4 regions of the Nesiotobacter zosterae genome follow, and region 3 is predicted to be linked to each of the others. Evidence: predicted binding sites of a transcription regulator. Region 3 holds the regulator's gene; each other region holds the start of a gene.
The links. Region 3 encodes LexA, which represses DNA repair genes until DNA is damaged. Its sites were predicted from a motif close to TGTTCNNNNTGTGTTCNG; they were not measured.
Positions count from the first base shown of each region.

Region 1: Q3Y58_RS15970 (YifB family Mg chelatase-like AAA ATPase) is a predicted target of LexA. The motif match lies at 4,704-4,721, and genes of this name have one in related genera.
Region 2: ssb (single-stranded DNA-binding protein) is a predicted target of LexA. The motif match lies at 2,760-2,777, and genes of this name have one in related genera.
Region 4: Q3Y58_RS15280 (ImuA family protein) is a predicted target of LexA. The motif match lies at 1,588-1,605, and genes of this name have one in related genera.

Region 1 is NZ_JAWXVZ010000011.1:31,094-38,297, reverse strand. Features, by position in the region: gene olsB (l-ornithine N(alpha)-acyltransferase) at 1-377, opposite strand, end outside; gene Q3Y58_RS15975 (response regulator) at 768-3,050, opposite strand; gene Q3Y58_RS15970 (YifB family Mg chelatase-like AAA ATPase) at 3,125-4,651, opposite strand; gene Q3Y58_RS15965 (helix-turn-helix transcriptional regulator) at 4,839-5,474, shown strand; gene Q3Y58_RS15960 (aminotransferase class I/II-fold pyridoxal phosphate-dependent enzyme) at 5,484-6,653, shown strand; gene gshB (glutathione synthase) at 6,735-7,204, opposite strand, start outside.
Region 2 is NZ_JAWXVZ010000002.1:369,314-376,517, reverse strand. Features, by position in the region: gene Q3Y58_RS04635 (cold-shock protein) at 119-700, opposite strand; gene gloA (lactoylglutathione lyase) at 1,137-1,577, shown strand; tRNA gene Q3Y58_RS04625 (tRNA-Glu) at 1,796-1,870, shown strand; gene ssb (single-stranded DNA-binding protein) at 2,024-2,587, opposite strand; gene uvrA (excinuclease ABC subunit UvrA) at 3,002-5,938, shown strand; gene Q3Y58_RS04610 (hypothetical protein) at 6,483-7,136, opposite strand.
Region 3 is NZ_JAWXVZ010000002.1:264,532-271,735, forward strand. Features, by position in the region: gene gltA (citrate synthase) at 1-486, opposite strand, end outside; gene gltX (glutamate--tRNA ligase) at 717-2,141, opposite strand; gene Q3Y58_RS04160 (ComEC/Rec2 family competence protein) at 2,267-4,615, shown strand; gene lexA (transcriptional repressor LexA) at 4,598-5,347, opposite strand; gene Q3Y58_RS04170 (molybdopterin molybdotransferase MoeA) at 5,511-6,719, opposite strand; gene moaC (cyclic pyranopterin monophosphate synthase MoaC) at 6,716-7,204, opposite strand, start outside.
Region 4 is NZ_JAWXVZ010000010.1:85,720-92,923, forward strand. Features, by position in the region: gene Q3Y58_RS15275 (Y-family DNA polymerase) at 1-678, opposite strand, end outside; gene Q3Y58_RS15280 (ImuA family protein) at 563-1,564, opposite strand; gene Q3Y58_RS15285 (lipopolysaccharide biosynthesis protein) at 1,808-3,217, shown strand; gene Q3Y58_RS15290 (GNAT family N-acetyltransferase) at 3,214-4,341, shown strand; gene Q3Y58_RS15295 (ABC transporter substrate-binding protein) at 4,405-5,436, opposite strand; gene Q3Y58_RS15300 (CAP domain-containing protein) at 6,030-6,539, opposite strand; partial or broken gene Q3Y58_RS15305 (quaternary amine ABC transporter ATP-binding protein) at 6,811-7,204, opposite strand, start outside.

The DNA of each region.
Region 1 (7,204 bases), on a different contig from region 3:
ATGAAATTTGCGTGGGAATGGCGTTCCAGAAGAGGCTGAATGTCATACTCGCCAGCCGTGTAGAAACCGCCGTTCATGTCCGCAACATTCTGACGGAGCATGCGATAGGTGCCAACAATTTGTGGCTTCGGCTTGCTGAACGGCTTTGTTTTGACGAGGCTGTCATGGTCTACAACCAAAAGATGATCGCAGATGGCATCGTAGGCATCTTTGTCGCGGCGCGTCAGCATGGTCTGCGCGTCTGCGATTGCAGACATCTCTTCGTAGAAGACGTGATAGCGCAGGCGCTGGGAGTGCTTTACTTCCTTCCAGTTTTCTGCCTGACGCACCTCAAGGGAACCAACGCGGCCCAAGCTTAGCGGCGCGTTGTGCATCATACGTGCTTTGAGCGGTGTTGGCGTCCACCGGCCGGGCCCGATCCCATTGGCTTTCAATGGAGCGAACTTCCTAACAATATTCCTTGGCGAAAACAGCCCAGATCCGTTCATCTAACCCGCGTCTCCTGAGACCTGACTTGCAGATGCTGCAATTTCTAGCCGACCGTCCAGTCGACTTTGTCAAATGCAATGCACCTTGCGAGAAGGTCGTTCCCCAGTCCTTTATACTAGGATTGCCGTAAATCCCTATTCATACAGTAGCATGACATGGCCTAAAGTTACTCCCAGTTTTTCAGTCACCTTAGTTTTACCTAGCGTCAAACGGGCAGAAAGTGGCTGTCTTGCTGAGTTGAGACGCAGGGTAAATTTACGCGCCAAAGCTGTTGATGATCAATAAACGCTATTCAGAATGTTAGCTAGGTCGGTGAAGTTCAGCGGTTTCGTTATGAACCCATTTGCGCCCGCATCGAGTGCGGCTGCTCGTGTTTCTGGGAGCACATCTGCTGTCACCACGATGATGGGGAGGCTTAAGGCTCTGGGGTTATCTGCACTGCGGATCTGACGGACCGCCGTGACCCCATCAATGCCCGGCATATGCAAATCCATGAGCACCGCATCGAAATCGCCACTCAGTGCTGCGTTCACCGCTTCCTCCCCATTGCCGACGAAGTGTGTCTGATGACCCATCTTCTTCAGCAGGGCACCGGTAAGCATGCGGTTGATCTCATTGTCCTCGGCGACAAGAAACCGCAATGCACTTTTGGCCAGTGTAGTCTCAGTGTGGACCAGAGAACGCTCAGGGTCAGCCGCCTCACTAATCTGGTCCATGGCGTCCCCGTTCACCAGTTTATCGGCGACTGTCAATAGCGAGGAGCCACGCACGGGGCGAACCAGATAAGCATCGAAGCCGATTGCCTTTAACTGCGGGAGTTTGTCTCTCTCAGAAGGAGCAACCACCACTATGCACTTGAGTTCTGGTTGGTGCGTTTTGGCGATCTCCAGCCAGCTGGCCATGTTGGCGACAGCCTGTTCGCACACGATCAGCAAGCTGGCTTGAGAAAGGGCATTCCACACATCGCTGGAGTCACCAGAGAGTTCTTGTACCGTGCATCCATGTTGTTGCAGGCATCTTGCAATCAAGGGTGCTTCTGTTGCGCCACTGGAAAGGAGCAAGACCTTGGTGCCCTCCAGCTCTGCCTCTGGCCTTTTGTAGGGCTCCTCAACTGCGGTGACCGGCAGCCGAAGGGTAAAGGTTGCCCCTTTACCCGGTTCTCCCTGCGCCGAGATCGTTCCATCCATCAACTGTGCGAGCCTTTGAGAAATCGCAAGGCCCAGGCCAGTGCCGCCAAACTTGCGCGTGCGGCCATGATCCAGCTGTTCGAACTCATTGAATATGCGGGCAGCTTGTTCTTCACTAAAACCAGGTCCGGTGTCCGAGATGCTGATCTTCAGTGGGATCTGGCCGACTTGAGCTAAGGCCCTTTCATCTTTCTCAACCAGAACGGAAATACCGCCCTTCTCGGTAAATTTGATACCGTTGCCAGCGAGGTTGAGAAGTATCTGGCGTATGCGTGCTTCATCAATTTCCACGATCTCGGGCAGCTCGTGGTCAATGAATGCACCGATTTCCAGCCCCTTGTCTTGGGCTTTGGGCGCAAGAAGCTCCACCACTCCGTCGACGACACTACGCAAGTTCGTTGGCTTTACGTTCAAAGCAAGCTTGTCCGCATCGATCTTGGAGTAGTCCAGCAACTCGTCAATGAGAACCAGCAGGGCCTGACCGGAGGTATCGACGGCATCGACGTATGTCCTCTGCTCCGGGCTGAGCCGGGTGTCACGCAATAGGCCTGCCATCCCCAAAATGCCATTGAGCGGCGTTCGGATTTCATGGCTAACCGTTGCGAGAAAACGCGACTTGGCTTCGTTCGCAATGGCGGCTTGGCTCAACCCTTCACGGAGTTTTTCTTCTGCGCGTCGGCGCTGGGTGACATCTCGAAGGATAGTTTGCAAAACGGGCGCAGCACCACTGCTGTCACTGACCCGAAGATTGAGAACGGAGAACCATCGAGGCCCTTTTTGGGTGTCGATCTCAACCTCGGAAGGCGTCTCGTTCACTGCTGGTGCGTGCGAAGTAAGGCCCCCAGAAAGGGTTGGAAGTTTGAGAAATTCACCGACCCGCGGTTGGTCGCCGGGCTTGAACGCATGGGCCGCTGCCTCATTCACGTAGAGCACACGGCCTTCGCCATCGCGCCGAATGACGATAGCACCCAACGCTTCCAGGACACTCTGGTGCTGGGCGTTCACCTCTTGCAGGGCAGAGCTGTAAACGTCCTCAAGTTCGAGGCCCTCTGGCAGTTCGGAGACTTCACTTTCCACCTGCTGACGGGTCCAATATCGCGCAATTTCATCTGCAGCAGGAAAGCGGCGAAAGACGATCGCCCCTGAGAGAAACGCGATACAAGGTGCCAAAGCAGCAGCTGGCAAGGGTTGAAAGCTAAGGCCCAGTGAGACCGCGAGACCAAGAATACCTGCTACAAGCGAAAGGAGGCGTAGTACGGTTGACGTCTTGGAGGCCGGAGTGGTTGGCACAACCTGTCTGATAGCTTCGAGGGAAGTTGCCCCTTTCAGGTCAGCAGGCTCTTTGTAGGGGCCAGATTCTCGGCTTTCTTGCATCAACTCACACTCTGACAAATTAGCCTGAAAACGGATCAGCTCTGGTTGTAGCGCCAAAGGGTAAAAACAGAGTTTCAAGCAGCAAGCGACATCAACCGATTTTGGCGGTAGCTCAATGCTTCTGCTAGGTGATGATGACCTACATCATCCTTCTGATCCATATCCGCGAGCGTGCGGGCAAGCTTTAGCACCCTGTGAAACCCTCGGGCTGAAAGTTGGAGCTTGGAGGCAGCTTCTGCCATGAGTGCCTCTCCTGCCCCATTTAGGCCTACTGTCTCTTCGATGGTACGTGCACTGGCATGAGCGTTCATGGTGATGGGGAGGCCAAGTTTGGCATAACGCGCCTTCTGCCGTTCTCGGGCCAGCATGACACGCTCTGCCACGCGCGCGGAGCTTTCTGCGCTTGATGCGCCAATCAGATCCAGCGCAGAGACAGCGGGGACTTCAATCTGCAAATCGATACGATCCAGAAAGGGACCGGAAACGCGGGCCTGATAGTCCGCGGCACAACGATCCCCTCGCTTGCATTGGTGGCCCGGTTCACCGGCATGGCCGCATCGGCAAGGGTTCATGGCAGCAATCAACTGCACCCGCGAAGGATAGGTAACGCGGTGGTTGGCGCGTACGATCGTAGCCTCCCCGTTTTCAATGGGTTGGCGAAGACTGTCGAGCACTTGTGGTTGAAATTCTGGCAACTCATCCAGAAAGAGGACACCGTTGTGAGCCAGCGAAATTTCTCCGGGGCGAGCACGCAACCCTCCCCCCACCAGAGAAGCCATGCTCGCAGAATGGTGGGGCGCACGGAAAGGCCGCTGATTGCTGAGCTGCCCATCTGCCAGTTCTCCAGCGATCGAGGCAATCATGGAAACCTCAAGCAGTTCTCGAGGTTCTAGCTTGGGGAGAATGGATGGCAAACGGCTCGCCAGCATGGATTTTCCTGAGCCGGGCGGCCCAACCATAAGCAAATTGTGCCCTCCAGCCGCTGCGATCTCCAATGCACGCTTGGCAGTCTCCTGTCCGCGGATCTCCGAAAGGTCCTTCTGGTCTGGAGGGCTTGGCGAAACACCCGGCGTCGGCGCGCTCAAGACTTGTGTGCCCTTGAAGTGATTTGCCAGCTGTATGAGGGAGTTAGGTGCGAGGATCTTCATATCGCCGCTTGCCCAAGCGGCTTCAGGACCGCACACTGCCGGGCAAATCAGGCCTTTACCCTGCCCGTTTGCAGCCATGGCAGCCGGGAGCGCGCCGTTGACTGCTGTAATGGACCCATCCAGTGCTAGTTCGCCAATAACGAGATAATCGGTTAGTACATCTGACGGCAAAGCGCCCATGGCAACCATCAGCCCTAGGGCAATGGGCAGATCATAGTGAGAACCTTCCTTTGGCAGGTCCGCAGGGGCGAGATTGACGGTCACCCGCTTTGCCGGGAGGGCCAGCCCGGATGCAACGAGCGCAGACCGCACCCGTTCGCGGCTCTCGGCAACGGCCTTGTCTGGCAAGCCAACCAGTGTGAAACAGATGGCGCCGGGACCGATCTGCACTTGCACATCCACATCCACGGCTTGAATGCCTTGAAACGCAACTGTTGTAACTCTGGCGAACATGCCGCTGCCCCCGAAACCAACGCTGTTGACAGGTTAGCTGCATAATTCACCGAGGAACATTCACAGAACTCAGTCCCCGGATACTGCGGGAAATGCAATGCCACTTTGAATTCTCAAGGATAAATTTGCGCTGTGACGATGAATAGACTATTTGTCTTATTATATATGAAATATCCAGATTGAGGCCATGTCGTCACTTGAGTTACTTACGCCGGTTTGCCACGCCATCGCGGCCCTGTTTCCCGGGCAGGTCGAGGTTGTGCTCCACGATTTGAAGTCGCAGCGCATCGCGGTCCTTGTAAACGCCATGTCCCCCCGCAAGCCGGGTGACGATAGTCTGACAGACATTGGTGATTTTCAGGCGAACTTGACTGCGGATGACACAATCGGGCCCTACCTGAAATCAAACTCAGATGGAGCAAAGTTGCGCTCCGTTTCCGCATTGATACGAGATGATACCGGCGCGCCTGCAGCATTGCTGTGCATGAACCTGCGTGTCGATGCGCTGGAAGCGGCCAAGAACTTGCTCGCTCAATTGACCAGCACAGCGCAAGACATAAATGACTCTGCATTCATCAAAAATGACTGGCGCGAGGTAACAAACGCAATCATCGCAGCCACACTGAAAGAGCTAAAAATCTCGTTCAATCAGCTGCGAAGAAGTGAACGCCAAGTCATTGTCAGTCGATTGCTGGCAGCGGATGTCTTTGCTGCACGCGGGTCCGCAGATTTTGTGGCTGAAGCCCTCGGTATCTCACGAGCCAGCCTCTATTCACTCATCAAACAATGCAGAGCAAGTGCGGCTCCCGCCGAGCGTGCCTAGGAGTTTCCCATGACAAGTCCACAGCCAATGCGCGATTTCGAGCTGGAAGTGTTTTTCTCCAAGTGGGAGTTCAAGGCGCGTCATCACATGACCGCTTCCGACATCGAAAGTCTTAGTCTCTCTGACCTGTTGCAAATGGCCGCTCCAGAAGACCGAGAGCGCTTTGACAAGCTTTGGTTGGGGTACACCCAGACTTGGGGGGCGCCGCAGCTGCGAGATGAGATTGCCCAGACTTACAGTGGATTGGCGGCAGAGAATATTCTTTGCCTGGCAGGTGCCGCCGAAGGTCTTTATGCCGTCGCCAAGGTTTTACTGTCAGCAGGCGACCACGTGATTACGACGGTGCCAAACTATCAAAGCGCAGAGACCGTGCCGCTTGCAATCTGCGAGGTGACAGGCGTTCCCATAAAGAAAGCAATGGTGAGAGGTCGCTGGAAGCTCGATCTGGATGAGCTTCGGGCGGCTATCCGGCCCAATACCAAGCTGATTTCACTCAACTTCCCGCAGAACCCGACAGGCATGGTACTGCCCCATGAGGATTTGAAGGAGATCGTCGCCCTGTGCCGCGAACGGGGCATTTGGCTCTTTGTTGATGAAGTTTATCGAGGAGTGGAACTCGATCCCGCAGATCGTCTGCCGCAAGTCGCTCAAATTTATGAGCGCGGTATCTCGCTCAATGTCATGTCCAAAGCCTATGGCATGCCCGGTCTTCGCGTGGGCTGGATTGCCGCGCAAGATCTGGGGCTTCTTGAGAAGGTTGAACACTACAAGCATTACCTCTCCATATGTAACTCCGCCCCTTCTGAAGCGCTGGCGTTGATCGCGCTCAAGTCACGAGATCAGATCCTTGCCAGAAACCATGCGTTGCTAAAGAAAAACGTCGAGGCACTGGAACAGCTTTTTGCCGACTATCCGGGGCTGGTGGAGTGGACACGGCCGCTGGGCGGCTGCGTGGCCTTTCCTCGGTTTCTAGGGCCTGAAGGCGGTGAAGCATTCTGCAGGAAGCTGCTTGAGGTTAGCGGTGTGTTGCTGTTGCCGGGCTCCATATATCGCTCGGAGCTGGGAGATGTGCCTGAAGATCACTTCCGCATAGGCTTTGGCCGTGGTGCTGTCTTTGAGCAGGGGCTTACTGCTATGCGTCAGCATTTTGAGGCGCACTATCCGCAATTCAAGGCGTAGTGGGTGCGGTTGCGCACATCGCCTTAAGACAAAGAAAAAGAGGGGTCGCCCCCTCTTGATTACTTTGGTTCTGAGCGTTCTTTAGCCAGCTCGTTTGGCTTCCAAACGGTCCCAGACCATTCCTGCAACATCGGGGCCGCCGAGCTTTGCAATGGCGCGAATGCCCGTTGGTGCGGTCACGTTGATCTCGGTAAGGTAGCCGTCAATCACGTCGATGCCGACCAGATACAGCTCATGCTCTCTCAGGACAGGGCCAAGGCGGGCGCAGATTTCGCGTTCGCGATCTGTCAGGTCACTATCCGTTGGTGAACCGCCACGTACCATGTTGGAGCGCAGATCCCCCTCCGCTGGAACGCGGTTCACTGCGCCAGCAAACTCACCATCCACCAACAAGATGCGTTTGTCGCCGTGCTTTACGTTTGGCAGAAACTGCTGAATGACCCATGGCTCGCGGAAGGTTGCGGCAAAGAAGTCATAGAGTGAGCCGTAGTTCAGGTCGTCTTTGGTGACACGGAACACCGCTGCACCGCCATGACCAAAAAGGGGCTTCA
Region 2 (7,204 bases), 100 kb from region 3:
ACTCTTTTCACTTTACGCTGCCAATCAGTTTCGTGCCGCCAAGCTGAAACGGACTGGCCAGAACGACTGGAGTTCTCTTTCGGCCTCTGAAAGAAAAGTTTCCAGTCGCTACAAAGCATCAATGAGAGGCAGGAATATGAATCCCCAGTCCCATCGGACGTACCTCTGCTGCCATCTTGCCCTTTGGGCCATCGCCAAAACGAACCTGAACCTTTTGCCCAGGACGTAGCTCGGTGATGCCATAGCGCCGCAGTGTTTCCATGTGAATGAAAATGTCTTCAGTGCCTTCACCACGGGTCAGGAAGCCGAAGCCCTTTACCCGGTTAAACCACTTCACCTCAGCCTCTACAAAACCACCTTCCGGAACCACCTGCACGTGTGTACGCGATGGAGGAAGCTGTGACGGATGAACAGCTGTGCTTTCGTCCATGGACAAAATGCGCATTGCCTGCAAGCCGCGTGGTCGATTCAGAACTTCACAGACAACACGGGCCCCTTCGTATGCTGTCTGAAATCCATCCCGACGTAAGCAAGTCACATGCAACAGTACATCCGGCAAATCGTTATCTGGTTTTATGAATCCGAAGCCTTTGCCGACGTCGAACCACTTGATCGTTCCGCCAATCTGCAGAACGTCAACTGCTACGTCGTCGCTCACATCTTCAACGAAACCTGTTTCAGGCGTCGTTTTTATAGCCATTTTAATGCCCCGTAGTCGTTGCCGCATCAAGACCAATCAGTCCGTACAGGGAATGCGATCCTGATTGATTCCTCGCCTTCGAGGATATCATTCGCCAACGGCTGCTCCAGATGAAAAATTAAAAAAGCTTAAATGATCCCCTGCTGTTTTGTTCTTTTTCTCACAGTAGGCACAAGATCCAGTAGGTCTTATGGAGTACTGATTACAAGATTAGCACATCCTACACATCCTGAATTGGTGGATAGATCAGGGTAAGTTTGTGGATCACTTCGTATTAACCAGTTTATTCTGCGAAAGTGACTTTAGCGGAAGGTGCTTTCTCATGGTTTTACCCTAAAGGTCACCTGCTTCACTTTAGCATGCATTGATATCCAGCCGCGCTCTTTTATATTCCCAGAGCGTAACAGTATCTCACTCCAAATAAAGGGCTGACTTAATGCGTTACCTACATACGATGGTTCGGGTCAAAGATCTGGACGAGTCCCTCGATTTCTATTGCAACAAGCTCGGCCTTGAAGAAGTACGTCGATCCGAAAGCGAAAAGGGTCGTTTCACTCTTGTCTTCCTGGCTGCGCCCCAAGACAAGGAGACGGCAAGTGAGACCAAAGCACCCTTGCTCGAGCTGACCTACAACTGGGATCCGGAGGAATACACCGGAGGACGTAACTTTGGTCACCTCGCCTACATGGTGGACGATATTTACAAGACATGTGCTGAACTGCAGGGCAAAGGTGTAACCATCAACCGCCCGCCACGTGACGGCTATATGGCCTTTATCAAGTCACCAGATGGCATCTCCATCGAGTTGATCCAGAAGGGTGGGCCCATTGAGCCTCAAGAACCATGGGCATCCATGGCCAACACCGGCACTTGGTAACAGATCCTGATCTGAACGAGAGGGCGCGGCTGATCAGTCGCGCTTTTTCTATGCGAATTATCAACGCCCCTTCCCTAGCAATATCAATATGTTATCTTTTTTTATTTCAAACTGTGGATTTTTGATGGACTGACTATTGCCAGCCAACGGTAATCTGAATATAACCCGCCCCACACAAACGAACGGGGTGCTCCTAACACCCACGGTTCGAACAGAGTGCGCCCATCGTCTAGCGGTTAGGACGCCGCCCTTTCACGGCGGAAACAGGGGTTCGATTCCCCTTGGGCGTGCCACTCTCCTCCTCCAAATTCCCGATTTTTGCTTATCAGATGAATTTCGTGGCGTCGAGCGCGCAGCTCTTCACTTCGTGCTGTGTTCTGGCGAACGAAATAAAAAAGCCCTGCACCCGAAGGTGCAAGGCTTAAAAAGTACTGTTGTGCGAACCCTTAGAACGGAATCTCGTCGTCCATTCCGCCGCCGGGGCCGCCAAAGCCGCCGCCGCCTTGCTGGCCGCCACCCTGGTTTCCACCGCCAAAGCCGCCGCCCTGACTGCCACCCTGGCCTCCGCCAAAGTCACCGCCATAGCCGCTTCCACCACCGCCACCGAAGTCGCCGCCTTGACCGCCGCCAAAGCCACCACCTTGGCCGCCGCCTTCACCGCGACCGTCCAACATGGTCAGCGTGGAGTTGAAGCCCTGCAGCACGATCTCAGTAGAATAGCGGTCCTGACCGCCCTGATCCTGCCACTTGCGAGTTTGAATTTGGCCTTCGATGTAAACCTTGGAGCCCTTGCGCAAGTACTGCTCAGCCACTTTCGCAAGACCTTCATTAAAGACAACAACCCGGTGCCATTCCGTGCGCTCACGGCGTTCACCGGTGCCACGGTCGCGCCAGCTTTCAGAGGTGGCAATGCGTAGGTTCACCACTGGGCGACCATCCTGCATGCGGCGCACTTCTGGATCAGCTCCCAGATTACCTACGAGAATGACCTTGTTGACGCTTCCCGCCATTTAAAACTCCTGCAAGTCTTGGCGAGCGCAAATGCGCCATCGCCATATTCAAAAATCTTTTGCGCAACCTATCTATTCCGAACCAAGGTAGCAAACGGCGAGCTCTTCATAGCCTGTCTTGTCCACACGAGGGGAGGCTGAACACCTGTTGGAGCGCGCAGGGACCGGAGGTTGTTCACACATTGTTCTAAATATAGCCGGGATTGACGCGGCGCGGCAACACCCTTTTCTTTGGTGGCGGTCAATTATAAAGCCTCCAAGAAATCCCTTGAATGCTGTAGTGTGTTCCGTATATGTTCCAGTTAAATTTTTCACCAACGCATCCCTCTAGCCTGCCCCTCGACAAAAACAGACACAGATTGCTATCTGCATGAACCACCAAACCACGCAGGCCGCCATACCCGGGAAGGGCAAATGACTACGAAACCATCGCAAGATACGGCCCTTTCCAAGGCCGCCCACGGCGAAGCGAAGATGATCTCCGTTCGAGGAGCCCGTGAGCACAATCTGAAGAATGTGGATCTGGACCTTCCACGCGACAGTCTGATTGTGATGACGGGCTTGTCCGGGTCGGGCAAATCTTCCCTCGCCTTCGACACCATCTATGCCGAAGGCCAGCGCCGCTACGTGGAGAGCCTGAGCGCCTACGCGCGCCAGTTTCTTGAGATGATGCAAAAGCCCGATGTGGATCAAATTGATGGCCTATCGCCTGCCATCTCCATCGAGCAGAAAACCACCTCGAAGAACCCACGCTCAACAGTTGGTACAGTGACGGAGATCTACGACTATCTCCGTCTCTTGTTCGCCCGTGTTGGTGTTCCCTACTCGCCCGCGACCGGCCTTCCCATTGAAAGTCAGACCGTCAGCCAAATGGTTGATCGGATCATGGGCCTTGAGGAAGGCACGCGCCTCTACTTGCTGGCGCCCATCGTGCGCGGCAGAAAGGGTGAATACCGCAAGGAACTGGCGGAGTTGATGAAGAAGGGTTTTCAGCGTGTCAAGATCGACGGCACCTTCTATGAAATCAGCGAGGCCCCTGCCCTAGACAAGAAATACAAGCACGACATTGATGTGGTTGTAGACCGGATCGTTGTGCGTGAGGATATCGCCGGACGCTTGGCTGACTCACTGGAAACTGCCTTGCAGCTTGCCGAAGGATTGGCAACAGCCGAGTTCGCGGATCAGACCGATGAGAAAGGCGACCCAAAACAACTTGTCTTCTCAGAAAAGTTCGCCTGCCCGGTCTCCGGTTTCACCATTGCCGAAATCGAACCACGTCTTTTTTCGTTCAACAACCCCTTTGGGGCTTGTCCAAAGTGCGATGGCCTTGGAACTCAGCTTGCATTCGAAGCCGATCTTGTTGTTCCGGACCCCAACCTGAGCCTGCGCGGTGGCGCGGTTCTGCCTTGGGCCAAGACGGGGTCCACCTCTCCATACTACACCCAGACGCTGGAAGCACTGTGCCGGCACTATGGTCAGTCCATGACAACCGGCTGGTCCAAACTGCCAGAAGACTTCCGCGCCAAGGTTCTCCATGGAACGGGCAAAGAAAAGATTGAGTTCGTTTACGACGACGGCACGCGCTCGTACAAGACTGCCAAGCCGTTTGAAGGCGTGATTGGCAACATCGAGCGCCGTTGGCGTGAGACGGATTCCCAGTGGGTCCGCGAAGAACTTTCGCGCTTCCAATCTGACCATGCCTGCGACGCCTGCGGCGGCTATCGCCTGAAACCAGAAGCCCTTGCGGTCAAGATCGACGGCAAACACATTGGCGAAATCACTCAGCTCTCAATCAGGCAGGCCTACCATTGGTTTGATGAAATCGATCAAAGGCTCAGCACGAAACAGAACGAGATTGCCTATCGTATCTTGAAGGAGATTCGCGAGCGCCTGAAGTTCCTTAATGATGTGGGCCTGGAATACCTGTCCATGTCCCGATCTTCAGGCACCCTTTCCGGTGGTGAAAGTCAGCGCATCCGTCTGGCATCACAGATCGGCTCTGGCCTGACGGGCGTTCTCTATGTGTTGGATGAACCGTCTATCGGTCTCCACCAGCGCGATAACGCCCGATTGCTGGAAACGTTGAAGCACCTTCGGGACCTTGGCAATACGGTGGTCGTGGTCGAACACGACGAAGACGCCGTACTGACCGCAGACCATGTTGTTGACGTTGGGCCGGGCGCAGGGATTCATGGCGGCCAGGTTGTCTCTCAAGGCTCACCACAGCACATCATGTCCGATCCCGCATCGTTGACTGGACAGTACCTGAGCGGTGCCATGGAAATTCCAATGCCCGCGAAACCGCGCAAGGTGAACAAGAAACGTTCCTTGAAGGTGTTCGGAGCCCGCGGCAATAACTTGAAGAACGTTGACGCGACACTGCCACTTGGCACCTTTACCTGCGTTACGGGGGTATCAGGTGGCGGAAAGTCAACGTTCCTCATCGACACTGTCTACAAGGCTGCAGCGAGACATCTGAACGGTTCGCGCGAAAATCCCGCTCCTCATGACCGTATTGAAGGTTTTGAGCACCTCGATAAGGTTATCGACATCGATCAGTCCCCAATCGGTCGCACCCCGCGCTCCAACCCCGCCACCTACACGGGGGCGTTTACGCCGATCCGTGAGTGGTTTGCAGGGATGCCGGAAGCAAAAACCCGAGGATACGCCCCGGGTCGGTTTTCCTTTAACGTGAAGGGCGGCCGCTGCGAGGCCTGTCAAGGCGACGGTGTCATCAAGATCGAGATGCACTTCTTGCCAGACGTTTATGTGACCTGTGACGTTTGCAAGGGCAAACGGTACAATCGCGAGACCCTTGAAGTGCAGTTCAAAGGCAAGTCTATTGCCGATGTCTTGGACATGACCGTGGAAGAAGCAGCAGAGTTCTTTAGTGCGGTACCGGCTATTCGAGACAAGATGGAAACTCTGGCCCGTGTGGGGCTGGGCTACATCAAGGTTGGCCAGCAAGCGACCACCCTCTCCGGTGGTGAAGCTCAGCGTGTCAAGCTGGCCAAGGAACTCTCTAAACGCTCAACAGGCCGCACGCTGTACATTCTGGATGAACCGACAACCGGATTGCACTTTCATGACGTAGCAAAGCTTCTCGAAGTGCTTCACGAGCTTGTTGAGCAAGGCAATACTGTCCTTGTGATCGAGCACAATCTGGAGGTCATCAAAACTGCCGACTGGGTGGTCGACCTCGGCCCCGAGGGCGGCGATGGCGGCGGACAGATTGTGGCCAGCGGCCCACCACAGGAAATTGCAAAAACACCCGGCAGCTATACGGGCGTGTTCCTTGCAGAACTGTTTGAGCGCCGCACCAAGGCCAAGCGTAGGGACGCTGCCGAATAGCAACCCGTAGCTGCCCCCCCCTAAAAGTACTTGATTAACACCCCGGAGCGTTTCCGGGGTTTTTCGCATGTGCACAATATAGAGAAATATTCACACGCCGAAAATTCCTGCAAATCCTAGGGATTCATGAGATAAGGCATGCATTTTATTGGTCCGTATTTTGTTGTATTCCAAGAATAAATCCCGGAATTGCACCATTTGTCGCAGTTCATAAAAATACGTCTTTTGGATTGCCATGCTGCTAATGCATATCTGACATGCACAATGATGTGGTGCAATAATCCAAGAACTGTTCTATATCTTTTTTCAGACGCAACGGGGACCTCCTCCCAAACCCCAAGCGTCAAAACATAGCCTGCGGGTAACCTCCTCCCATACCCAAAGGCAAAAGCGTACGGCGATACCTCCTCCCAATTTCGTCGTACAAGAGTTACGCCCGCCGTTTCCTCCCACCGGCGGGCGTTCGCTTTTTCAGGACAAATTTTTGACGTGATTTGTTTGAGGCTTAGCACCCTTGGCACTGGCCAGCGCGCGCCTTTGCGGATCAACTCTCAGGTCGAGGAACCTCCAGCTCACTGGATCGAACACGGAACCATTTTTCCAGGAGCATTACATCCGGCGGCATTGCATTGGCGAGACGCCAGCTGTCCACTGCCCACTGTACCCCTTTCTCTTTTTCAGTGATAACCGCCGTCGCGTGCGGATAGCGTCCATCAAGGAAGAAACCACGCGCTACCGGGCGAGAGACCGTATGGTGTTTCAAGAAACCTTGTTCTTGAGCGTAGATGAGCAAACTGGTCGTGTTAGTTGCCTCATCAATGCAATCCATTTGGCCTCGTACGCCAGAATTGCGCATATCAAGACCACCTATGTCTTTTGAAGAACCAACAATGCGCCCAACGCGCCTCTCCTGCCAGATGATCGCCTTTGAGAGAGCTTCACGCTCTGCTGAGGGAGACGACGCCTTGCCTTTGCTAAAGATCCGCGCCAGCGCTTTTCGGTCCTTTTCAGAGAAAGCTACCACGGTCTTGTAGGTGCAACCAAAACCATGGCAGATATAGATCCGGTTTCCTGAGGGCTCCCGGCCATTCATGGAGCTATACCACGTGCTCGGATTGGTCCCGGCCAAGGTCATGCACCCGGCAAGAACAGCGCACGCGGACAGGGCCGAAATCAGGCCTAAGCGAATCTGCTTCAACTAAGAACTCCAAGACTTGACGAAGAAACCGAGGGACAGCATATCCCGGTTGGCTATTCAAATTATTG
Region 3 (7,204 bases):
GGATGCAACCATGCGCTGATGCGGATCGGTGATGTCGGTTGAGTCATGGTAGAACGCAGACATGGCGCCCACGATACCTGTCATCACAGCCATTGGGTGCGCATCGCGGCGGAAACCGGAGTAGAAGCGGCCCATCTGTTCATGCACCATGGTGTGGTAGGTCACACGGTGAACAAAGTCGTCTTTCTGCGCACGGGTTGGCAGCTCTCCGTAAAGCAGCAGATAGCAGCTCTCCAAAAAGTCGCCATGCTCGGCCAGCTGTTCAATAGGATAGCCACGGTATAGCAGCGTGCCCTGATCGCCGTCGATGTATGTGATTTTGGATTCACAAGATGCGGTTGAGGTGAAACCGGGGTCGTAGGTAAAGCAGCCAGTCTCTTTATATAGCGCGCCAATGTCGATGACGTCTGGGCCAACTGAACCTTCGCGGACGTTAAGGTCCCAGGAATCGCTTCCGATAGTCAGCTTTGCAGTTTTGTCGCTCATATAGGCAACCCCCTTTGTTAAGGTCCCCCGTCTTCTTATGCCCTGAACTTGTATACACAGGGATACATTTCAGCATCTGATGCCAACGCCGGAGGAGTGTTGTCGTGGAGTTGCTATCGCATTTAGGGTTTTCCCGCAAGCACTGGTAGCTATGGCTTTTGTACTAATAGGGAAACTACCGCAGCGACTCTGGGAAAAGTGCGTCAGTAGTTCCCCCATTTTTCCGTCAATTAGTGAGCTACATCACGAATTCGTGCGACAGATTCTGTCTTTCCGAGCACTTCCAGAACATCAAAAATTCCGGGAGAGGTGCCACGACCAGTCAGTGCTGCGCGCAATGGCTGAGCGACCTTGCCAAGTTTCAGCTCTTCGGCCTCTGCAAATTCGCGAACCACAGCATCGGTCGTTTCTGCGGTGAAGGTTTCCAGCTCATCAAGCTTCGGTGCCAGACGGCCGAGCAGCGCGCGGGCATCGTCAGACAGGAGCTTTTCTGCCTTCTCATCCAGATCCAGCGGACGCTGAACCCACAGGTAGCGCGCAGACTGGTGCAGTTCCACCAAGGTTTTGGCGCGTTCCTTCAGTCCAGGAAGGGCTGCGAGGAACTTGCCCTCGTTGCCGCTCTGGGAGAGCCAGTTCAAAACTTCCTGCCCATCTTCGATTGCAGCCAGATAGATCTTGAAGGCTTCAAGAAGCTCTGCGTCTTCTGTGGAGCGCATGTAGTGCCCGTTCAGATTTTCCAGCTTCTGGAAGTCAAAGCGGGATGGGGACTTGCCGATGGCATCAAAATCAAACCACTCGATCATCTGATCGGTGGAGAAGATTTCTTCATCCCCATGACTCCACCCAAGGCGGGCCAGATAGTTGCGCATGGCCGCAGGAAGGTAGCCCATGGCGCGGTAGGCCTCAGCGCCCAGTGCGCCGTGGCGCTTGGACAGCTTTGCACCATCTGGGCCATGGATCAGCGGGATATGCGCCATCACCGGCACGTCCCAGCCCATTGCGCTGTAAATCAATGCTTGCCGGGCGGCGTTGGTGAGATGGTCATCGCCGCGCACGATGTGGGTGACGCCCATGTCATGATCGTCAACCACCACAGCCAGCATATAAGTCGGTGTGCCGTCGGAGCGGAGCAGAACCAGATCATCCAGATCCTTGTTTGGGAAGGAAATGGTTCCCTGGACCTTGTCGTTGATGATGGTTTCGCCATCCAGAGGGGCCTTGAGACGAACAGCAGGAGCCACTCCTTCAGGAGCTTCGGAAGGGTCACGGTCACGCCAGCGGCCGTCATACCGCGGCGGGCGGCCTTCTGCGCGCGCTTTTTCGCGCATCTCCGTCAGCTCTTCTTGCGTGGCATAGCAGTAATAAGCCTTGCCTTCTGCTACCATCTGTTCGGCAACTTCCCGGTGGCGGTCTGCTCGTGCGAACTGGGAGATCGGATCTCCTTCCCAGTCGATGCCCATCCAGCTGAGACCGTCGAGCAGGGCGTTGACGGCTTCATCCGTCGAGCGTGCGCGGTCGGTGTCTTCGATGCGCAGCAGCATCTTGCCACCGTGGCCCTTCGCATAGAGCCAGTTAAACAAAGCGGTGCGGGCGCCGCCAATGTGGAGGTATCCCGTTGGAGAGGGCGCAAAACGCGTGACGATGCTCTCAGTCATTTTGTGATTTTTCAGTCTCTCGAGTTTAGCCAAGCAAATGCGGCGGGAGCCGCAGTGTTGCGCGCTGTGTACCATACCGTGTCCGAGCACCCAAGGGCTGTATTCCAGTTAGACGCGGATTGACGGTGAACACTGACAGGGAAGTGTACGACGCCTCAAATGTTGCTGAGCAGTCCGGGAGGCGTAGTGCCTCTGCCGGCCGCTTTGCCGTGGCTTTCAGGCTAGACACTGAACTGGAAGGGCTTGGACAAAAAAAGAGACCAGGCTCGGCGAAGGGGCGGAACTGGCGGGGCTATTTTGCGCCGCGTTACTGGGGGGCTGCGGCGTTTGCCAAGGCGCTTCATGAAGACTTGCAGCGCGGTGTTGCACCGTTGTGGGCCGCTACTTTTTTCGCGGCTGGGATCTGGTTCTACTTTTCAATTCCTTTTGATCCCCAGCTCTGGGCGCTCATCCTGTGCTGTTTGGGGGCAGGAGCGGCATTCGTTAATGAACGCCGGGCCCGGCGGACGGGGCTTGTCTCTGGAATGGTATTGATCTTTTTTGCAGGTGTTAGTGCCTCGCAGCTTCACGTCGCGTACCTCGTTGGGCCTCAGCTTGACCGACAAATCACAGCAAAGGTTACAGCGCACGTTGGCGAGGTCGAGAAAGTCGAGGATGGGCGAACACGGCTGACCCTCCAGTTCCTGGAGGTGTCAAACCTGTCCCCAGATGAAATGCCACGGTGGGGACGGATATCTGTGCGTGGCGCGGTGCCTGACCTTGCCCATGGGGATGTGGTTGAGTTGCGGGCACGGCTGATGCCGCTCTCTGGCGCGGTGTATCCCGGCGGCTACGATTACGCGTGGAATGCCTTTTTCAAGGGGCTGCAGACCTCCGGGTATGCGCTGTCGAAAGTCACGGTTGTTTCTGCCAATGCGCCTTCTTCGGGTTTTAATGGTGTGCCCGTGTTGCGGCAGGGTGTTGCAGATCGCATCCTCCACCACTTAGGGCCAAGCGCTGAGGGGGGGCTTGCTGTTGCCCTTTTGGTTGGCGATAGAGGTTTCTTGCCAGAGGAAGATCGCGAGGCGCTGCGAATGGCGGGCCTTGCGCACTTGCTTGCCATTTCCGGGCTGCACATGAGCTTGGTGAGCGCACTTGTATATTTTGCCATTCGGCATGGATTGGCGTTTTTTTCCCGCGTTGCCTTGTCCGGCCAGATATCACACATTGCGGCGTTTGGCGCATTGGGGTTTGCCAGTTTTTATCTTGTCCTCTCCGGAGCTTCAGTGGCCACTCAGCGGGCCTACATCATGGTTCTCATCGTGATTGTGGCCAGCTTGCTGGGGCGGAGAGGGCTGAGCCTAAGAACGCTCGGATTTGCTGCGCTGATTGTCTTGATGATTGCACCTGGAAACCTGTTGCAGCCGGGCTTTCAGATGTCTTTTGCTGCAGTTGCTGCGCTGATCGCCGTCTATGGCGCTTGGCGAGAGGTTGGGCGCAACCAACGGCGCGGCAAGCGCCAATCCCGAATGGGTGCCTTGGTACGGGGGCCTGTTCTGTGGCTTCTGGCCTGCGGGGCGACCTCACTGATTGCCGAGTTCGCCATCGGGCCAATCGCGGCATTCCATTTCCAGAAAATTGCGCCCTATGGGCTTGTGGCCAACTTGCTGGCCATGCCGGTCTTCAGCTTCGTTGCCATGCCTCTTGGTATCTTGGGCTTGATGTTTATGCCACTTGGTGCGGAAGCGCCGTTTTTCTGGGGCATGGGGATGAGCCTCAATCTCATCTTGCAGGTGGCCCATTGGGTCCACGAACTTTCCGGCGACATGGGCGTTATCGGCTTGGTGAGCTGGCTGGGCACGTTTTTGATGGTGGGTTCCGTGCTTGTGTTTGCTCTGCTGCCGGGAAGGTTCAAGCTGCTTTTTTTGCTGCCGCTCAGCTTGTCAGCGGTCGCTTTTGCCGCCTATGAACCACCACATCTCTTGATCTCGGACAATGGCCGAACCATTGCATTCTTCAATGTAAATGGAGAACCTAGGGTATCTGCAACTCGGGAAGGATTTGTTGCGTCTTCCTTCCTGCAGGCCTTCGGGGTCGAAAAACGGAGCTTTTCAGATCACCGGGCGCTACGGGATGACCGTACCTGTGATGCAGTTGGGTGCGTTTATATTGCCGGGCTTGAAAAGCCACCTGATCAAGGCGCAGGCAAGGGCCAGTTCATACGTATTGCAGTGACCAAGGAGCTTTCTGGGCTATCCAGAGACTGTGCCCTTGCAGATGTGGTGGTGACGCAATTGCAGGCTCCTGAGGATTGCCGCGCCCCGCTGGTTCTGGATGTAGCTCAGCTGACTGAGCGAGGAAGCCATGCGATATGGCTGAAACCCACTCCAGATGGCTTGAAAATTGCGCGGGTTGTTGCGGCCTATGGAACGTACCGACGGGCCTTCCAGCCCGCCGTTGAAAACTGGGCGCGCGGCTTAGTAGCTGCGGAATAGGGAGACAAGCTTGCCCTGAATGCGCACACGGTCGGGGCCGAAAATGCGGGTCTCATAGGCAGGGTTTGCAGCTTCCAGTGCAATCGTGCCGCCCTTTTTACGCAGACGCTTCAACGTGGCTTCTTCATCGTCAACAAGCGCGACAACGATATCGCCGGTTTCGGCCGTATCGCCGCGTTTGATGAGTACGGTGTCACCGTCCAGAATCCCGACCTCAATCATGGAATCACCGCGCACTTCAAGGGCATAGTGATCACCCCGGCCGAGCATGTCTGCGGGCATGGTGATGGTATGACTGTGGGTCTGAATCGCTTCAATTGGTACACCAGCGGCAATGCGGCCCATAACCGGCACATCTACCATGGCGCCCGCAGTTGCAGCAGATGGGGAAGAAACGGCAGGAACTGGTGTGGCGGCTTGTGGAGCCTTCTCCTCAGTGTTCTTGCCAAGAGACCCTTCAATCACCTCGGGGGCAAAGCCCTTGGAGCGGGGCTGCGCGCCTAAGGCATAGCCGCTGGTCTCAGGCAGTTTGATCACTTCAAGCGCTCGCGCCCTGTTGGGCAGCCGGCGAATGAACCCACGCTCCTCCAGTGCGGTGATGAGGCGATGGATGCCCGATTTTGAGCGAAGCTCCAGCGCGTCCTTCATCTCGTCAAAAGAAGGGGGAACGCCTGCTTCCTGCAATCGCGTATGGATGAACATGAGCAGTTCATGTTGCTTTTTCGTCAGCATTGGCAGCTTCCCCGTCGTGGTGCCCAGATAAGTGTGAATTCGGTACAAAACGCGAACACTACACTACCTGTTCCTATTGTGTTCTGCAACCGTTAAAGACGGATTATTACCCCCAAAAACAATAGGTTTTGGGCCTGATTTAGGCGTAAAGAACCATGATTCCTCAAAACAGCAAGTAAGGTACCTGCTCACCAATCTCCGCAGCAGGTGCATGGGGTGGACGCACGATGAGTGCGTCGGATGCGCTAAGAAGAGAGAGCATGAACGAATCCTGCCGCTCATAGGCCACCAGCTTCTTGTTGCCCTGATTGTCGACCTCGATCCTTGCGCGCAGATAGTCCTGTCGCATGTCATTGGGCTTGAGAGGTGCGCCGAGGGGCAGTGTCTGTTCGGCCTTGTGAGCTGGGGCGGTTTGAGCCAGTAGCGCCTCAATGAGCGGCTTCAGGAACAGGAGGCCGCACACAAGGCTGGAAACTGGGTTTCCCGGAAGGCCGAGCACCCTCATTGGGCCAATGCTGCCGGCCATCAGTGGCTTGCCCGGACGCATGGCAATGCGCCAGAACTGAAGATCCATACCCGCTGACCCAAGAGTGCTCTGAATGAGGTCATGGTCGCCAACGGACGCGCCGCCAAGGGTGACCAGCACATCTGCCTTTTCCTTGATGGCGCGAGCGACCCGGCTGCCTATGTCGGCGCTGTCATCCGGGGCAATGCCAAGCATGAGCGGCTGCCCGCCGCATCGTCGCACCAGTTCTGCTATGCCCACTTGGTTTGAGGCAATGATCTGGTTTGGGCCGGGTGTCTCGCCAGGTTCGACCAGTTCATCGCCGTTTGCAAGAATGGCAACCAGTGGGCGGCTGCGGACGGGAAGGGCGGCGTGGTTCATGGCTCCGGCTAATGACAGGGCGCGGAAATCCAGCTTGGTTCCGGCGGTGAGGAGCGCGTCGCCCTGCTTGAAATCAAGGCCTGCTGGGCGAATGAACTGGCCTTCTCTTGTTGGTTCCAGGGCAAACAGCTGATCGCCTTCACGGCGCGCGTTTTCCTGAATGAGAATGGCGGTGGCACCGTCAGGCACCGGCGCACCGGTGAAGATGCGCAATGCTTGGCCCGGCTGCAAGGTGCCTTGGTAGGAGGAACCAGCGGCGACTTCGCCAATCACAGTCAGGGGCTTGTCGGGGCTCATTGTGTCGCTGCTGACAACCGCATACCCATCCATAGCGGAAGCGGAAAATGGCGGCTGGGTGCGGGTTGCATGCACGTCTTCGGCCAGAATGCGTTCCCCTGCGCTTGCAAGGGCAACGCTTTCAACCGCAACGGGGTCGATACCTTGCAAAAGGCGGGCGAGGGCTTCTTCGACAGCGATGAGGCTCATGATGCGCTTTTCTCCTCTGCTGCCAGGTAATCGCCCGACTTGCCGCCCGTTTTTTCGATGAGGCGAATATCTGTGATTTCCATGGCCTTATCGGCGGCCTTGGCCATGTCATAGATGGTGAGGCAGGTGATTGAGGCAGCGGTGAGAGCTTCCATCTCCACGCCGGTCTGGCCGGTGACCTTGGTTAGAACTTCAACATCCAGCCCGGGCAGGTCGCGGTTTTCAGAAATGTCTACGGTGATCTTGGTCAGGCCCAAGGGGTGGCAGAGGGGAATAAGCTCGTGTGTGCGCTTTGCAGCCATGATGCCTGCAATGCGAGCTGTGGCCAACACATCGCCCTTTTTGGCGTTGCCGGAAAGGATCATCTCCAGCGTCTCAAGCTTCATGCGCACAGACCCCCGTGCCCGCGCGGTGCGAGAGGTCTCGGCCTTTCCGGAGACGTCCACCATGTGTGCTTCGCCCGAAGAATTCAGATGAGTAAGGGT
Region 4 (7,204 bases), on a different contig from region 3:
CACCAATTCCCCGCCAAAGCGGCTGGCAAGAGGAGCGCGAGGCCGGTCCAGCACATCTACAATGCGTTTCAGGCCGACCTTGTTGAGCGCGGCAACACAGTTTTCTTCAAGGCGCAGCAGGGAGAGCGACATAGGCTCCAGAACGTCGCGCTGGCCACCCGGCGCGATGACCCCGCCCTTGGCGCGGGCACACGCCCAAGCAGCCCCAACCGTGTCCGCCACGCTGGCGCGAACGGTAAAGCCTTGCGCAGAAAGGCGCGTCACACAATCTTCCAGAAGCGCTTCTTCACCCTCAAACAGATGGGCGCAGCCTGTAATGTCCAGCAGAAGACCATCATCTCCACTCAGCGCCACAAGGGGGGTATAGCGATCGCACCAATCTGCCAGAGCGGCAAGCAGCGCTTCATCTGCTTCGGGAATTTCTTCTTCTGTGCGCAAGTGAGGGACACGGGCACAGGCATCGCTCAGCCCCTCGCCCAACGCTATGCCCGCCTTGCGCGCAGGCGCATTAATGCAGATCAGACGGTGCGCATTGCGGCGCTTGCCATAAACGGCAAGGGGTTCAACCGCGTCGCCGGAGCGCCACGACCTGCCCCGATCCCTGCGGCAGATGCGGTCTGTGGCCAGCTCGGGGAACCATAGACACAGGATGCGTTGCTTCAGGCGCCGGGGTGCCAAGGGAAGTCCCGCATTCAGGGCGGGAGATGCGTTTAAACCGTTGCTCTGCATGGTTCCACTCCAGTTCACAGGAACCGAGCCGCCCGTCCCGGTTCTTTTCCAGTTCCACGTGCCAACACGGTGCCGCCATCAAGGCACGTGCAGGAACAAATGCTCCCTTGTTTCGCAGACCCACCGCTTCAGACCGCAGTGGCGTCACCCGCCAGCGGGTCATGGCTGCGCTGACCGCAGCCTGACCGCTGTGCCGCATCAAGAACACAGGCACCCCGGACCGCTCTGAACGCAACGCCAACCGGCGCGTTGCTGTCAGGTCCAACGATTTGAAATCCCCTTGCATCTCGCCCACAACCACGCTCAGAGCCCGGCATTGGCTGCCCTCCTCCAGCGCCCACAAAACCTCTTCAACCCGATGCGGGGCAACAATCAAAAGCCGCGCCGGATCAAGACCAAACTGCAAAAAGCCCTGCGCACTGGGCAGGCCTGCCTCGCGCTGCACCATCTCATCCAGCACCCACAGAACCATGCCGTCGCGCTTCTTCAGACACAGGATCGCCAAAGCGGCTACAAAGCCGGTCAGCGCTCCGCTCTGGCGCACTTCAGTTGATGTGAATTCATGTAAGGTACCCAGCTTGAAACCATGCTGTGCGGAGAGCTGGTCCAGCTCTTCAACGCCCAGACACAAACGGTGCCGGCTCTGACCTGCAGGCGCTACACACACACCCGCGGCCCCTTCAACCTCAGAACCGGAAGGGGTATGAGTTGGCTCCTGCATAATCGAGGCGGCGGGTGCAGGAGCCAAACTCATCTGCGATTCCTGAGGGAGGCGTCCTTCCAGAACCGCGAGGCGGCGGCGCAAGACTTCAATTTCTGCCGTTCGAGAGCTCATCGAATCTCGCCGTATTCGCTATTTGTTCTTGTAATGTTCTTATATTGATTCCGCGAGAACACTCGAGAGTCAAGCGCTCATTTACCCCCAGTTTTTATGGGCAACCAAAATTCAGCGCCGCAACGCAAAAACACGAAGCAAAAGAGCAGCATGCCCGGCGCGCAGATCGAGCGCTTCATTGATTAAAATATTAATCTTTGCACCCCAACATCTTTTGACCCGCCAAATCCCAGGGAGCTCTTCTTGCGAATCCTTCTCGCCCCACTGGCTGAAAAGATGCTGCCAAACCGCCTGCATGCCTTGCTGCCCTATGCCGCCAAGGTTGACAGCGCGATATGGGGCACGGATGACCAAGCGGCGGCAAACCGGGGCGCGTTGATTGTCTTTTTCATTCGTGTGGCAAGCGCGGCCTTGGCCTATGCACTGCAGGTGTTCTTGGCACGTTTCCTCGGCGGCACCGAATACGGTATTTTCGTCACCGTGTGGACCTTGCTGATCATTTTCAGCTTGTTCTCCTGCTTCGGGTTCTCAAACTCCGTGTTGCGTTTCATCCCGGAATACGAGGCCAGCCAAGACCACGGCCGACTGAACGGATTGCTCTACACCGCCAAGACAGTCGGCTTTGCAAGCGCAACCCTGATCGCAGGGCTTGGCGCGCTGCTGACCTGGGCACTCTCAGACGTGCTGGACAATCACTTCGTGCTGCCATTGCTTCTGATGGCGATTTGTCTGCCCATCACGGTTTATTCCCGCGTATTGGAGGGCATTGCCCGCGCCTATGATTGGCAACTGGTGGCCATGATGCCGATTTTCATCTGGCGCCCCCTGCTGATCATCCTTGCCATGGTCTCAGCCTGGTTTTTGGGCTTTGCAGCAACAGCCACAACCGCCTGCCTGAGTGTTATCTTCTCCGCTTGGGCTGTCGCAGCGCTGCAAACGCTCATGATGCACAAACGGCTGAAAAGCAAGGTGACCAAGGCACCAAAGGTGTTCGAGTTCAAATACTGGCTGCTGATTTCCGGTCCGATGTTGCTCGTGGATGGGTTCTTTCAGCTCATCACCAGCGCCGATGTGTTGATGGTGGGCTACTGGCTTGATCCGCATCAGGTGGGCATCTATTTCGCGGCATCCCGCACGCTGGCACTTCTGCACTTCGTTTTCTACGCCGTACGCTCGGTAAGCGCCGCCCGGCTCTCACGGCTTTATCACAGCGGCAATACCCATGGGCTGCATGCCTACACCCGCACCGCAGCGCAGATGACATTCTATCCCACGCTGCTTTTGGGCATTCTTTTGGTGCCCGTTGCGCCCCTTCTGCTCAGCCTGTTCGGCTCAGACTTCACAGAGGGCCTGCCAGCGCTCTACATCCTGATCCTCGGCGTCCTTGCGCGCGCCTCCCTTGGACCGGCAGATGCGCTGCTCATCATGTCAGGCAACCAAATGCGATGCGCATGGATCTATGCTTTTGTATTTGCCGTGAACGTTGCTTTGAATGTCCTTCTCATTCCTCAGCTGGGTTTGATGGGCGCAGCGCTCTCGACAACCCTCGCTATTTTCACAGAAGCTGCCCTCGTCTACAGCGTAACGCTCAAACGCCTCGGCGTGCGCCCGTTCTTTCTCGCCCAATCTGCCAGCCCGGCTGCGATTTCATGAAGCAATCCGCGCTCACCGTAACCATCTATGACCAGACCAACTGGCAGGAGGTCGAGGCAGAGTGGGCCGCGCTGACGCAAGAAGCCATAGAGCCCAATCCCTTTTTCGGCCCCGCGTTCATAAAGGCCTATCAGCGTCATATGACAAAAGTCCGCCTGAAGCTGATCATGGCACGAGAGACGGGGAGTGGCCGCGCACTGGCCACGCTGCCAGTTCTGATGAAAGGCCCGCTGCCACTGCTTAAGGTGCCGCAGGGCCTTGCAGGCGACTATGGTCCACTCGGAACCTTGCTGTTGGCACCTGATGCCCCAAAAGAGGCGCTGGAACAGGTGATTGAAACCGCGTTGCAGCTCTCGCCTTGGAATATGCTGGTACTGCCATTCCACAGCAATGGAGGCCTCGTGCAAGCGCAACTGAAAGAAGTTGCAAAGACCAAGGGCTGGCAAGTCGCGCGCAGCAAAGAGACGGACCGCGCCTTTCAACGAGGTGGAGAGGCGGGATTCGAGGCACTACAGCAGGCGCTTGCGTCCAAATCTGGCAAGCGCATCCAACGCTATGGGCGGCAATTGGAAAAACAGGGAGAGCTTGCCTTTTCTGCCAGCTCAACCGCTGAAGAAGCTCTCGAAGGGCTGGAGGCCTTTCTGGACCTTGAGCAGAAAGGTTGGAAAGGGCACCAAGGCTCCGCTCTCATACAGCGCTCAAACGCCCTCGCCTTTACGCGAGAGATGTTCGCGCAGGCAGCGCAAAACGAACAGGCCCGCGTTGACCAAATGACGCTGGCCGGCGAGCCCGTTGCCATCAAGCTCTGGCTGGCGGCAGGTAAGCGATGGTTTGGATGGAAAACCGCTTTCAACGAAGCCTACAGCAAGGTTTCTCCAGGGACACAGCTTCTGTTCTACAGCAGCGCCGTCAATTTGCGCGATCCGGGCTTCAATGGCGCGGATTCGCTGACCTCAACTGACAATCGCATGGCCAACGTGGTGTGGCAGGACCGGTTTGAGCACGCGACGTTGACCATTGGATCAGGTCTGCGCTTTACCTTTGCCAAAGCGGTGCTTACTCAAGCAAGCCTCGCAAGACAATATGCCATCGCCAAGATCAAAGGCCTACTTGGCAAACGATAAAAGCAAAAAAGGGCACCCAGTACTCTGAGTGCCCTTCTGTAAACTCTAGCGGTTTGGAAAAGCTTAACTTTCCAGCGCAGCCTCAACACGTGCCGCAACCTCTTCCGGCACCCATGGCACCCAGATGTCGCGGTTGGTCTTCAAGAACTCAATGGCCGCATCGTCAGTGGTGCCACCCGTGTCTTGCATGTAAGCCAAAGCTTTAGACACAATCGCGTTGGTGGTTTCATAGTTGGTCAGGAACTCAACCAGCTGCGGAGCCTGTTCAGCAAACTCTGAGTTTGCGTAGACGTGAACCTTGGACAGTGGGTAAGCGACAGCTTCCTTCACCTTGGTCGGGTCGGTTTCTTCGGAAAGCTGATCCCAGATTTCCTGATCGAAGGCAGGCTCTTCCAGGATCACAAGATCGTCGATAACCTTACCGAGCACCCAAGTTGGACCCCAGTAGTAGAACAAGATTGGCTGTTTGCGCTTCACATTGGCTTCAATCGCTGCAGACAGAGCCGCACCTGTACCTGGGCGGAAGTTGACGAAGTCTTCAGTCAGACCATAAGCATTCAGCTTCTTGGTGTTGATGACCTCACAGCCCCAACCTGCGATACAGTTGTAGAAACGACCTTTGCCAGGCTCTTCTGGATCCTCAAAAACATCCTTGAACTTTTGAAGGTCCTGAACGGACTTGAGGCCCTTGGCTGGTGCGTCATCCCCTTCCACGAGGTACTTCGGCACAAACCAAGCCTGAAGTGCGTCAGGGAAGTTGATGCCAAGGTCGACGAAGTCGCCGTTTTCTTGGCCTTTCTGCAACGCTTCAGTCACGTTGTCGGGCCAGATCTCCATGGTCACATCAACGTCACCACGGGCCATGCCGTTCAGCAGGGGAATGGTGGAGCCGGGAATGACATCCGTTTCACATCCGTAGCCGTGCTCCATGATGTAGCTGGCAAGAGACGTGTGGAACGCGTTGGAATCCCAATCGAGACCTGCGAACACAACTGGACGATCGATTTCGCATTGCGCTTCAGAAGCGGCGCTCGAACCAATGGACAGCGGCAACGCAATTGCAGCAGCAGCAAGCGTGAGTGTAGCTCTAATCAAGAGAAATCTCCGGTACACGAGGTTATAGTCATCCATCTCCCGTTATCAAATAAAAGGAGAGACGAACTCGTTCAATTCGGGCCGGGACCCGAGTTTAATATGGACTCTCAAAAGACGTCAAAGTCCGCAAGAGCCCGATTCAGCAGACGTGATAATAGTCACAATTTTATCATTGTCAACTTTTAGGCTAACTGGTCTTTGGTATGAAGATATTCATACTTTTTGCAGTTTCAATAAATACTTATGGTTTGTATAAATATACATATCTAATTTACAGATTTACATAATAAATCTACAGCAGAAAAATCATGAAAAGTACTACCTGATTTCTTCGAAGTAGTTCTTGTATGCGCGCCAAGCAAAACGCGGGCACCGCATCAATGGCCCAGCCCTGTCCGCGTTTTCGACGAATAAGCTGGGTGCCTCAGACAAGTCGAGGAAGCATAGTAAAAAAATAAAGCCCGCTCACGCGGGCTTAGAAGCACTGGTTGATTTTTATAGGTTTCTCTGAGTTTCAGTGGGAAATCAATTCCAGTCCCTTCAGAGACACGCTGCAAGGCAGCCAATACCTATCAAAATCTATGATAGATACATCAATCAGAGGCCGCAATCATGCTCCAGAACACCTTGTACTTGGAAGACGGGGCGTAAGCGGTGGCAATCCCTATGCGGGTGATATCAGGATCGAGCATGACCGCCTGATGCTTTGGGGAGTCCCGCCACCCGGAGAAAGCTTCTGCCCAACGTCGATAGCCCGCACTGGTGTTCTCCACTGCATAGGTATCGCCCTCCCCGATCTGGCTCATACGCCGCGCAAGCGCCTCCCCCTCCCGGCCGGACACATTCGAGCCTCCGGAAACAGCCAAGTCCTTTGCCTTGGCCTCAGCCAAAGAGGTGAGTTTGGCGTCAACGCGCACTGGACCAAGACCATGCTGCTCACGGTAACCGGAAATCATTTGCGCCGCCACCTGCTGGTCAATCATCGCATCTGATGCTTCCAGACTGCGATAATAGGCAGGTTCGTCAGGCGCTATCGCGCAAGCTCCCAAAACCATCGACATAGCCGCGAACAAAGCCGGCAGCTTCCAGTTCAATTTCCGCATTCTATTCCCCTGCAGAGCGTAGTGGGCAAACCCTAGCCACCAATACGGCGGATCTGGGGAGACACAACGACAAAACAGAAAAAGGCCGGAAACTTCCGGCCTTTTCCCTCAACTATTCTGGTGGCAATCATCAAGAAGCGCGCTTGACGCTTTCACCAGAGGTTTTCTTTTCTTCCGCTTCGGCACCTGAGGCGGAATCATCCTTTTCAGCCGCATCACTTTCTACTTCCTCCTCTTCCGGAGGCGTTAGAATGCTGCCAACCTCTTCGTTGCTGAGAACGCCCTTAAAATGACCGGACTCATCAACGACTGGCACCGGATAATCGCTTTCCAGCGTTGCTGGCAGCGCCTCTTCAATGGTGCTTTCCAGATCGACACTGCCGCTGTCATCAGCAAACTCGTAGAGCGAAGGATTATCACCTGGCTTGGCAATCTCCTCCTCAAGCGCTTCCTGAGTCACCACGCCACGGAACTCTTTGTTCTCGACAACGTAGCCAAACTCTTCACCCTTGCGGCGCATATCAGCCAGAGCGCGCTCCATGTTGTCATGCGTAATGCGCCACTCTGGCGGCTGCATAACGGTGTCAACTGTCAGAACGCGAGCACGGTTCACATCGCGCACAAAGGCACGAACGTAGTCATCAGCTGGCTGCAACAGAATTTCT